2 regions of the Gulosibacter massiliensis genome follow, and region 1 is predicted to be linked to the other one. Evidence: predicted binding sites of a transcription regulator. Region 1 holds the regulator's gene; the other holds the start of a gene.
What was found. The regulator HrcA, encoded in region 1, represses chaperone genes, less so after heat shock. The targets are predictions, from matches to a motif close to TTNGCACTCGNNNNNNNCGAGTGCNAA.
Positions count from the first base shown of each region.

Region 2: groL (chaperonin GroEL) is a predicted target of HrcA. The motif match lies at 3,683-3,709, and genes of this name have one in related genera.

Region 1 is NZ_UYZX01000001.1:383,059-388,410, reverse strand. It holds gene dapB (4-hydroxy-tetrahydrodipicolinate reductase) at 1-344, shown strand, start outside; gene EJL01_RS01900 (tetratricopeptide repeat protein) at 348-800, shown strand; gene thyX (FAD-dependent thymidylate synthase) at 871-1,602, shown strand; gene hemW (radical SAM family heme chaperone HemW) at 1,592-2,806, shown strand; gene hrcA (heat-inducible transcriptional repressor HrcA) at 2,827-3,837, shown strand; gene dnaJ (molecular chaperone DnaJ) at 3,884-4,978, shown strand; gene EJL01_RS01875 (16S rRNA (uracil(1498)-N(3))-methyltransferase) at 4,978-5,352, shown strand, end outside.
Region 2 is NZ_UYZX01000001.1:926,641-931,992, reverse strand. It holds gene EJL01_RS04515 (ABC transporter ATP-binding protein) at 1-396, opposite strand, end outside; gene EJL01_RS04510 (SDR family NAD(P)-dependent oxidoreductase) at 481-1,233, shown strand; tRNA gene EJL01_RS04505 (tRNA-Thr) at 1,279-1,354, shown strand; gene EJL01_RS04500 (YceI family protein) at 1,412-1,957, shown strand; gene msrB (peptide-methionine (R)-S-oxide reductase MsrB) at 1,947-2,351, opposite strand; gene EJL01_RS04490 (DUF3263 domain-containing protein) at 2,464-2,751, shown strand; gene EJL01_RS04485 (LytR C-terminal domain-containing protein) at 2,781-3,356, shown strand; gene EJL01_RS04480 (cold-shock protein) at 3,425-3,637, shown strand; gene groL (chaperonin GroEL) at 3,748-5,352, shown strand, end outside.

The sequences.
Region 1 (5,352 bases):
TCGAGGCGCACCACGACCGCAAGGTCGACTCGCCTTCGGGCACCGCGGTGCGCACCGCCGAAGCGATCGCGCTGGCACGCGGTGCCGAGGTCTCGTCGCCGAACACCGATCAGCGCGCGCGGGGCGAGGTCGTCGCGGGCATTCCCATCCACGCCCTGCGACTGCGCGGCGTCGTCGCTGATCAGCAGGTGATCTTCGGTGGTGAGGGCGAACTCGTAAACATCCGTCACGAGACGGTGAGCAATCGCGCCTACGTGCACGGCATCACCCTGGCTCTGCAGCAAGCCCCGACGCTTCGCGGCCTCACAGTGGGGCTCGACGCCCTCCTCGGGCTGGGGAGCTAACCCGTGCGGAAGCTCAGCGGGGCGCAGATTGGCGTCTATGTGCTGCTCGCGCTCATGGCGATCTACTTGGTTGCCATCGCAGGAATCGTGTGGGGGCTCGTCACGAGTGGCGAGGTCATCGGTATCGTCATGGGTTTTGCGCTCATCGTGTTTCCGGTCGTCGGCGTGCTGTTCGTCATCCGCGACCTCCGCTTCGTCCTGCAGTCGAACCGGCTCATCGAGCGCATGGCCGAGTCCGGCGAACTACCGGAGGACAACCTGCCGCGTCAAAACAGCGGACGCCCCGATCGTGCCGCAGCCGACGCCGAGTTCGAGTCGTGGAAGGACCGCGTCGAGGCGAACCCGGGCGACTGGCGAAACTGGGTGCTGCTCGGCCTTGCGTACCGGGCATCTGGCGACACGCCGCGAGCTCGCCAGGCGCTTCGTCGCGCGATCGCGCTCGAGCGCGGGGTCTAACTGCGCACTCGCCGGCTCAAGCCGTTTGAGTCGAGTCTGGGCCGCCTGCGACGCGGTTAGGATTGAACGTGTGAGTGGTGACATCGAATTCCGCAGCGACGTAACCGTCGAACTCGTCCGGGCCCAGGCCACCGACCGCGATGTGCTCTTCGCGGCCCGCGTTTCGACCGTGGGCGAGCAGAGCCTCGACTCCGCGACCGGCGACACCGCCGAGCTCGCAAAGCGCGACCGCGGTCTGATCAACTACCTGATGCGCGACCGTCACGGCACCCCGTTCGAGCACAACTCGCTCACGTTTTACGTGCAGGCGCCGCTCTTCGTTTTCCGTGAATTCCAGCGCCACCGCATGGCGAGCTACAACGAAGAGTCGGGCCGCTACCGCGAGCTGCGACCGGTGTTCTACGTACCGGACGCCGAGCGCAACCTCCGCCAGGAGGGTCGTCCCGGCAAGTACGAGTTCTTCCCCGGCAGCGCCGAACAGGTCGAGCTCGTGCAATCCGAGGTGCGCGGCCAGTCCGAGGCCGCTTACGCGAGCTACCAGCGGATGCTCGACGCCGGCGTCGCTCGCGAGGTCGCGCGCACCGTGCTCCCGCTGAATATCTACTCGTCGATGTACGTGACGATGAACGCCCGCTCGCTCATGAACTTCCTCTCGCTGCGGCGCAAGGCCGAGGGCTCGACGTTCCCGTCATTCCCGCAGCGCGAGATTGAGATGTGCGCCGAGAAAATGGAAGACCTCTGGTCGCAGCACATGCCCGTGACCGCCGAGGTGTTCCAGGCGAACGGTCGCGTTGCCCCCTAGCGCGCTGCCCGACGGCGCCCCGGTGCCGCAGGACGGCTCGCTGCCCGGGTCCGTCACGGAGGGCCTCGCGGGTCGGCAATTCGGGGCGTACGTGCACATCCCGTTTTGTCGCGTTCGCTGCGGCTATTGCGACTTCAACACCTACACAGCGACCGAGCTGCGGGGCGTGAGCCAGGCAAGCTACGCGGATGCGGTGGCGCAAGAGATCGCGCTCGCTCGGGCCGTGCTCGACCAGGTCGGGCATCGTGAGCCGCTCAGCACCGTGTTCTTTGGCGGCGGCACGCCGACGCTGCTACCTGCCGCCGACCTGGTGCGCACGCTCGGTTCGCTCCGCGACACCTTCGGCATCGTCGAGGGCGCCGAGGTTACGACCGAGGCGAATCCCGACTCGGTCGACGCCCACTATCTCTCGGCCCTGCGTGAGGGCGGCTTTACCCGCGTGAGTTTCGGGATGCAGTCGGCGGTGCCGCACGTGCTGCGCACGCTCGACCGTACGCACGACCCGCTCCGCGTGCCAGGGGTCGTCGCCGCGGCGAAGGCGGTCGACCTCGAAGCCTCCGTCGACCTGATCTACGGCACGCCGGGGGAGTCGCTCGACGACTGGCGTCGCTCGGTCGATGCCGCGCTCGAACTTCAACCGTCGCATATCTCGGCGTACGCGCTCATCGTTGAACCTGGCACGGCCCTCGCTCGGCAGATCCGTCGAGGCGAGGTCGCCGAGGTTGACGACGACCTGCAGGCCGAGATGTACGAGTATGCCGATGCCGCGTTCGCCGCGGCCGGCTTCCAGTGGTACGAGATTTCAAACTGGTCGCTCGATGGCGCGCATCCGTCGCGGCACAACCTCGCCTACTGGCACGACACCGACTGGTGGGGCTTCGGGCCGGGCGCCCACAGCCACGTCAACGGCACACGATTCTGGAACGTGAAGCACCCCGCGGCATACGCGCGGCGACTCGCGGAGGGCACTTCACCCGCCGCGGCTCGTGAGGTGCTCGACGACGAGCAGCGCTACGCCGAGCGCGTACTGCTGCGCTCGCGCCTGGTTGAGGGTTTGCCGCTCGAGGAGCTGCGGGATCGCCGCGCCGTCGCGGAACTCATCGCCGATGGCCTCATCGAGGGTGCCGACGCAATTCGCGGCACGCTGCGACTTACCGTTCGCGGTCGGCTGCTTGCCGACGTGGTTGCCCGAGCGCTCGCCTAAGCCGAAGTAAACTGGTCGCCATGGTGAGCGAACGCAGTCTAGAGGTGTTGCGCGCCATCATCGGCGACTATGTCGCCACGCACGAGCCTGTGGGGTCGAAGCGGTTGGTGGAGCGCTATCAATTTGGCGTGTCTGCGGCGACAATCCGCAACGATATGGCCGTCCTCGAGGAGGCCGAGCTCATCGCAGCGCCGCACACTTCGTCGGGGCGTGTGCCCACCGACAAGGGCTACCGCGTCTTCGTCGATCAGCTCGCCGACGTACGCCCGCTCACCACGGCGCAGCGGCGGGCCATCGAGCAGTTCATGGAGGGTTCGCTCGAGCCCGAGGAACTGCTCACCCGCTCGGTGCGCACGCTCGCGCAGCTCACCGGCACCGTGGCCATCGGCCACCTTCCCTCGCTCCTCGACGCGCACATCCATCGCATCGAGCTCGTCTCGCTGTCGGTGCGCCGCGTGCTGGTGGTGCTCATCACCGACACAGGCCGTGTCGAACAGCGCATCGTCGATCTCGAACGCGACACCGGCGACGAGGAATTTCTCGCGCTGCGCGACCTCGTCAATGAACGGCTCGTTGGCAAGCGGCTCGAAGACGCCGCGGCCGAGCTGCGCGAGCTGCATGACGGCGATGACTTCGGCGGTGTCGCCGACCGGGTGCTGCAATCGCTCGTGCAGCAGGTGTTCGCGAACCGCGACGACAAGCTGATCATCGCCGGCGCCGCCAACCTCGCACTGACGGAGCACGACTTCTCGTCGATCTTCCCCGTGCTCGAGGCGATCGAAGAGCAGGTAGTCTTGCTGCGACTCGTCGGGGAACTCGATCTCGACGAACGCGGCGTTGCAGTGTCGATCGGTCACGAGAACCTCAACTCGGCGCTTGAGGAGACGAGCATCCTCGCTACCGGCTATACCCCCGACGGTGAGGCCCGAGTGGGTATCCTCGGTCCGACGCGTATGGACTATCAGCGCAACATCGCCGCCGTTCGGGCGGTCGCGCGATACCTCTCGCGCAGCTTCGACACTCCGAGCTGACTACGGCTCCAACCACTTCATTTCATCCACTCAGGAGGCAGAGGTCTTGGCAGACCACTACGAGACACTCGGTGTGAGCCGCGAGGCAAGCCCAGAAGAGATCAAGAAGGCGTATCGCAAGCTGGCCCGTCAGCTGCACCCCGACGTCAACCCGTCGCCCGAGGCGGCCGAGAAGTTCAAGGACGTCACCGCTGCCTACGACACCCTCTCTGACCCGCAACGGCGGCAGCAGTACGACCTCGGCGATGCCGGCGGAGCTGGCGGCGGATTCGGATTCGGCGACATCTTCGACGCGTTCTTTGGTGGCCAGGGCTCGCGCCGCGGCCCGCGTTCGCGTGCCCAGCGGGGGCAGGATGCGCTCGTGCGCGTCGACCTCGACCTCGCCGATGTGATCTTTGGCACGCATCGCGACATCGAGATCGCGACCGCGGTGCGCTGCGAGACCTGCGAGGGCAGCTGCTGCGCGCCAGGCACGAGCCCGACCACGTGCTCGACCTGTGGTGGCGCGGGTGAGGTCACCCGCCAGGTGCGCTCAGTGCTCGGCCCGGTCGTCACCTCGAGCCCCTGCGGCGTCTGCCAGGGCTACGGCACCGTCATCGAGCACCCCTGCGACACGTGCCACGGCCAGGGCCGCGTGCGCGCGCAGGTCACCCTGCCCGTTGACATTCCCGCGGGCGTCGACACGGGCCTGCGCCTGCACCTTCCAGGTCAGGGCGAGGCGGGTGCCGCGGGCGGCGCCTATGGCGACATCTACCTCGAGATCCGCGTGCGCGAAGACGACACCTTCACGCGTGACGGAGACAACCTGCTCGCGGCCGTCGAGGTCTCGATGGTCGACGCGGTTTTCGGTACCTCGGCCACGTTGCCCGGCGTGGATGGCGACATCGAGCTCGAGATCCCGGCCGGCGCACAGTCTGGCGACGTGCTCACAGTGCGCGGTCGCGGTGTGACCCGCCTGCGCAGCCCCATGCGCGGCGACCTCGACGTGACCCTGCAGGTGCGCACGCCGACGAAACTCGATCACAAGCAGAAGGATCTGCTCAAGCAGTTTGCGGCCCGCGACAAGCACCCCCAGGCTCCCGGCCTGATCAAGGACCAGCCCGGACTGTTCTCGAAGCTGCGCGGGAAGTTCGGCCGCTAGTGGCACACGCCTACTTCGCCGCCGGTCTTGCCGCGGTTCGCTCCGGCGAACTGATCACGGTGAGCGGCGGCGAGGCGCGCCACGCCGTGGGCGTCGCGCGCCTGCGCGTCGGGGAACAACTCACCCTGCTCGACGGCGAGGGTGGCAGCGTCATCGCCGAGGCGAGCGAAGTCGGCGCAGCAGAGTTCACCGCGCGAGCGCTCGCCGACGCGACGGTCGAGCCTGCGCCGAGCCCCCGGATCCTGCTCGTTCAGGCCCTCGCGAAGGGCGGCCGTGACGAGATGGCGCTGCAGGCCTCGGTCGAGCTTGGCATTGACGGGGTGATTCCCTGGCAGGCGCAGCGCTCGGTGTCGACGTGGCGGGGCGACAAGGTC
Region 2 (5,352 bases), 540 kb from region 1:
TCGGCGGTGCAGCAGGGGCTCGAGGTCGAGCAGCTTGGCCGCCTCGCGCACCTTCTCGTTGCGCTCGGCCTTCGAGACGCCGCGCGTCTTGAGGCCGAAGCCCATGTTCTGCTCGACCGTGAGGTGCGGGTAGAGCGCGTAGTTCTGGAAAACCATCGCGATGTCGCGATCCTTCGGCGCGACGTTTGTCACCTCGTCGTCGCCGATGAGAATGCGGCCGTCGTCGACCGGGTCGAGACCCGCGAGCATCCGGAGCGTCGTCGTCTTGCCACAGCCCGAGGGACCCACCAACACCAAGAACTCGCCGTCGGCAATCTCGATGCTGAGATCGTCAACGGCGTTTCGGGTGGCGCCGGGGAAGCGGCGCGAGACACTCGCGAAGGTAACTGCGGCCATACCGAGCAATCGTAGTCGGGTGTCGTTCAGCGCGCGGTGCCACGATGAGCAGACCTCCCATCGAGAACAAAAGGGGTCATATTCATGTCATTTGCAGGTCGCGTCGCATTGGTCACCGGAGCCGGCTCAGGCATCGGCGAAGCCATCGCGAAGGAGCTCGCCGCGCAGGGCGTCAAGGTCGTCGTTTCCGACATCAACGAGGACGGCGCGAACCGCGTCGTTGAGGAGATCACCGGCGCCGGGGGAACCGCCGCTGCCTTCGTCGCGAACACCGCGGTGAAGGAAGACAGCGAGAAGTCGGTCGCGTTCGCGATCGAGACCTACGGCAAACTCAACTACGCCGTGAACAACGCGGGCATCGGCGGCGCGAATGCCCCCGCCGGTCAGGTCGACCTCGACGACTGGGACCGCGTCATCGACATCAACCTCAACGGCGTGCTCTACGGCATGCGCTTCCAGATCCCCGCCATGCTCGAGGCCGGCGCCGCCGAGAGCGCCATCGTCAACATGGCCTCGATTCACGGGACCGTCGCGGCCCTCGGCAACGGCGCTTACACCGCCGCGAAGCACGGCGTTGTCGGGCTCACGAAGAACGCCGCCGCCGAGTACGGCGCGCAGGGCCTGCGCATCAACTCGGTCGGCCCTGCCTACATCAACACGCCCCTGCTCAAGCAGATGCCCGACGAGATGTACAACGCGCTCGCCGCCAAGCACCCGCTCGGTCGCCTCGGTGAGCCCGAGGAGGTCGCCAAGGTGGTGCGCTTCCTGCTCAGCGAGGACGCCTCGTTCGTGACCGGTGGCTACTACCTCATTGACGGCGGCTACACGGCCATCTAGCTCGTTACCGCAGCATCCCATCACCCCGTAGTATGGGATGCTGTTGCCGCCTTAGCTCAGCTGGTAGAGCATCTGTCTTGTAAACAGAAGGTCATCGGTTCGAACCCGATAGGCGGCTCCACGACTTCGCAGGGTTAAGGTGAGTCGCTACCACCGCACCCAGTAAAGGAGCCAGCACATGGCAATTGATCCGCAGCTTGCCGGTACTTGGCAGATCGACAACGCCCACTCCCGCGTCGGGTTCTCGACCCGCCACGCCATGGTGTCGCGCGTTCGCGGCGCGTTCAACAACGTGCAGGGCCAGGCCAGCATCAACGCCGAGAACCTTGGCGAGTCGAGCGTGCAGGTCACGATCGAGGCCGCGAGCATTGACACTCGCCAGCCGGAGCGCGACGATCACCTGCGCAGCCCTGACTTCCTCAACGTCGGCGAGTTCCCGCAGATCACGTTCGTCTCGAGCTCGATTGACGAGATCGGCGACAATCAGTTCATCATCACGGGCGACCTGACGATCCGCGGCATTACCCGTCAGACGTCGATCCCGCTCGAGCTCATGGGCGTCGAGCACGACCCGATGGGCGCAACGCGCGCGGGCCTCGAAGGCTCGCGACGCATTGACCGCCGCGACTGGGACGTCCGCTGGAACACCCCGCTCGACTCGGGCGGCGTGCTCGTCAGCGACAAGATCACGCTCGAGTTCGAGCTCTCGCTCGTTAAGCAGTAGCGGGCACGAACTCCAGGCTGACCGAGTTCATGCAGAACCGGTCGCCCGTGGGGGTGCCGTAACCGTCGGGGAACACGTGCCCGAGGTGCGAACCGCACTTCGCGCAGCGAACCTCGACGCGGCGCATGCCGAGCGTGTTGTCTTCGAGATACTCCACGGCGCCCTCACGCAGCGGCTCCCAGAAGCTGGGCCAGCCGCACCCCGCGTCGAACTTCGTCGTCGCGTTGAAGAGCTCGTTGCCGCAGGCGCGACACGTGTAGGTACCCGGACGTTCCTCGTTGAGCAGCGCACCGGTGAATGCCCGCTCGGTGCCGGCCTGTCGCAGCACCTGGAATTCCTGCGGGTTGAGCACCTCGCGCCACTGTGCGTCAGTGCGTTCAACTTCGTACGACATGGGACCTCCTGGATAGGCAAGTGTACGCGCGCCGCGAGGGCAAAGCGCCCGAGCGCGCGTAGGCTCGGGGCGAGCATTCCGCTTTTAGTTCAACACCACTGAGGAGGCGAATATGCCCGAAGCCGCAGGCGCGCTGCGCCAGTCGAGCCCGCCGCCACTCCACGACGAAGACCGAGCCCTGCTCGAGTTCGAGGCGGAGCATCCTTGCCATGGACGGGCGAAAGAGGACGCGATTCGCGCCCAGTTCGGCTATTCCACGGCTCGCTATTATCAGATTCTCGGTACGCTCATTGAGTCGCCCTCGGCGCTCGTCGCGTATCCGATGCTTGTGCACCGGCTCCGGCGGATGCGCGAGGCACGTCGAGCGCACCGATTCGGCACGGTCGACGGCCGCAACTAGCCCCACCCCTGCAGGAAGATTCAGCACACGTGAAGTACCCCAAGGATCGCTTCGACGACTTCCCCCGCACGCTCAAGCGCCGCGGGGCACACCGCGCACCGCGAACCTGGGCGTCGAAGTTCATGTCGTGGATCGTGGCGATCATCGCGTTCGTGCTGCTCGTCGGCATCGGCGTCGGCGTGATGTGGGCGATTGACAACCAGGTGCAGTTCACCGCCGACATGGGCGGGCAAGAAGAGACGACGTCGCCGACCGAGTCGAGCACCGCCGAAGCGACCCCGACGCCGACCGAGACGGGCCCCACCGCGACGGTGGATGCATCGCTCAGCGTCACGGTGCTCAACGGCATCGGCACGCCCGGCCTCGCGACCGCGGGCTCGGAGGCCATGACGAGCGGCGGCTGGACCGTCGGCACGGTCGCCGACGCCGACAGCTTCGACTACCAGACTACGAGCATTGTCGTCGCGAGCGAAGACCAGCGCGGCGCGGCGCTGGGCGCGCAGGAGACGCTCGGCTTCGGCGAGATCTCGGTCGACCCGAATATCGCCGCTGAGGGCACGCTCGTCGTGATTCTTGGCGCAGACGCAGCCGACGCGCTGCTATAACGGCCTCGTTGCCCTTCCCGTCACGCGAATTTCACGTGCCGGTTGCGCTTGCCACCTAGGGTGCCGCTATGGCTACCGGCATCGTGAAATGGTTCGACGCAGAAAAGGGTTTTGGGTTCATCACCGTTGATGGTGACACCACCCCCGCACAGGAAGTTTTCGTGCACTATCGCTCGATCGACATGAATGGTTTCCGCACTCTGCAGGAGAACCAGGCGGTCGAGTTTGAGGTGACGCAGGGTGACAAGGGGCCGCAGGCCGAGCATGTGCGCTCGCTCTAGGCGGACTCTCCTTGCACTCTCAGGGTGGGAGTGCCAACATTGGTATTAGCACTCCACGACACTGAGTGCTAATCCGAAGACCACTCAGGTCCTGAAAGGACGACACATTTATGTCGAAGATGATCGCCTTTGATGAAGAGGCTCGTCGCGGTCTCGAGCGTGGCCTGAACACGCTCGCTGACACCGTCAAGGTGACCCTCGGCCCGCGCGGCCGCAACGTTGTGCTCGAGAAGAAGTGGGGCGCCCCCACCATCACGAACGATGGTGTCTCGATCGCAAAGGAAATCGAGCTTGAGGACCCGTACGAGAAGATCGGTGCGGAGCTCGTCAAGGAGGTCGCGAAGAAGACTGATGACGTCGCCGGTGACGGTACGACCACCGCAACCGTGCTCGCCCAGGCCCTCGTGAAGGAAGGCCTGCGCAATGTTGCTGCCGGCGCCGACCCCATTTCGGTCCGCCGTGGCATTGACAAGGCCGTCGCCGCCGTCGTCGAGCACCTGCTCAACTCGGCCGTCGAGGTCTCGAGCAAGGGACACATCGCCGCGACCGCGTCGATCTCGGCCGCTGACCCGCACATTGGTCAGCTCATCGCCGAGGCGATCGACAAGGTCGGCCGCGAAGGCGTCGTGACCGTCGAAGAGTCGAACACCTTCGAGACCACCCTGGAGCTCACCGAGGGTATGCGCTTCGACAAGGGCTACCTGTCGCAGTACTTCGTCACCGACACCGACCGCCAGGAAGCGGTGTTCGAAGACCCGTACATCCTCATCGTCAACAGCAAGATCTCGAACGTGAAGGACCTCCTTCCCGTCGTTGACAAAGTGATGCAGGCTGGCAAACAGCTCCTCATCATCGCCGAGGACGTCGAGGGCGAAGCACTCGCGACCCTCGTGCTCAACAAGATCCGCGGCATCTTCAAGTCGGTCGCCGTCAAGGCTCCCGGCTTCGGCGACCGTCGCAAGGCGATGCTCCAGGACATCGCGATCCTCACCGGCGGCCAGGTCATCTCGGAAGAGGTCGGCCTCAAGCTCGAGAACACGAACCTCGACATGCTCGGTCGCGCACGCAAGGTCATCATCTCGAAGGATGAGACCACCATCGTTGAGGGCGCTGGCGAAGCCGCGCAGATCGAGGGTCGCGTCGCGCAGATCAAGCAGGAGATCCAGAACACCGACTCCGACTACGACCGCGAGAAGCTTCAGGAGCGCCTCGCCAAGCTTGCCGGTGGCGTTGCCGTCATCAAGTCGGGCGCGGCCACCGAGGTCGAGCTCAAGGAGCGCAAGCACCGCATTGAGGACGCTGTCCGCAACGCGAAGGCTGCGGTTGAAGAGGGCATCGTCGCTGGTGGTGGCGTTGCGCTGACCCAGTCGGGCTCGGCCATCGACGCCCTCGACCTCGTTGCTGACGAGGCGACCGGTGCCGCGATCGTCAAGTCGAGCCTTGACGCCGCGCTCAAGCAGATCGCCCTCAACGCTGGCCTCGAGCCGGGAGTTGTGGCCGAGAAGGTCCGCGGCCTCGAGACCGGTCACGGCCTCAACGCTGCGACGGGTGAGTACGTCGACATGATCGCCGAGGGCATCCTCGACCCGGTGAAGGTGACCCGCTCGGCGCTGCAGAACGCTGCGTCGATCGCCGGCCTGTTCCTCACCACCGAGGCTGTTGTCGCCGACAAGCCGCAGCCGGCTGGCGCCGCTGCTGCTGGTGACCCCACGGGT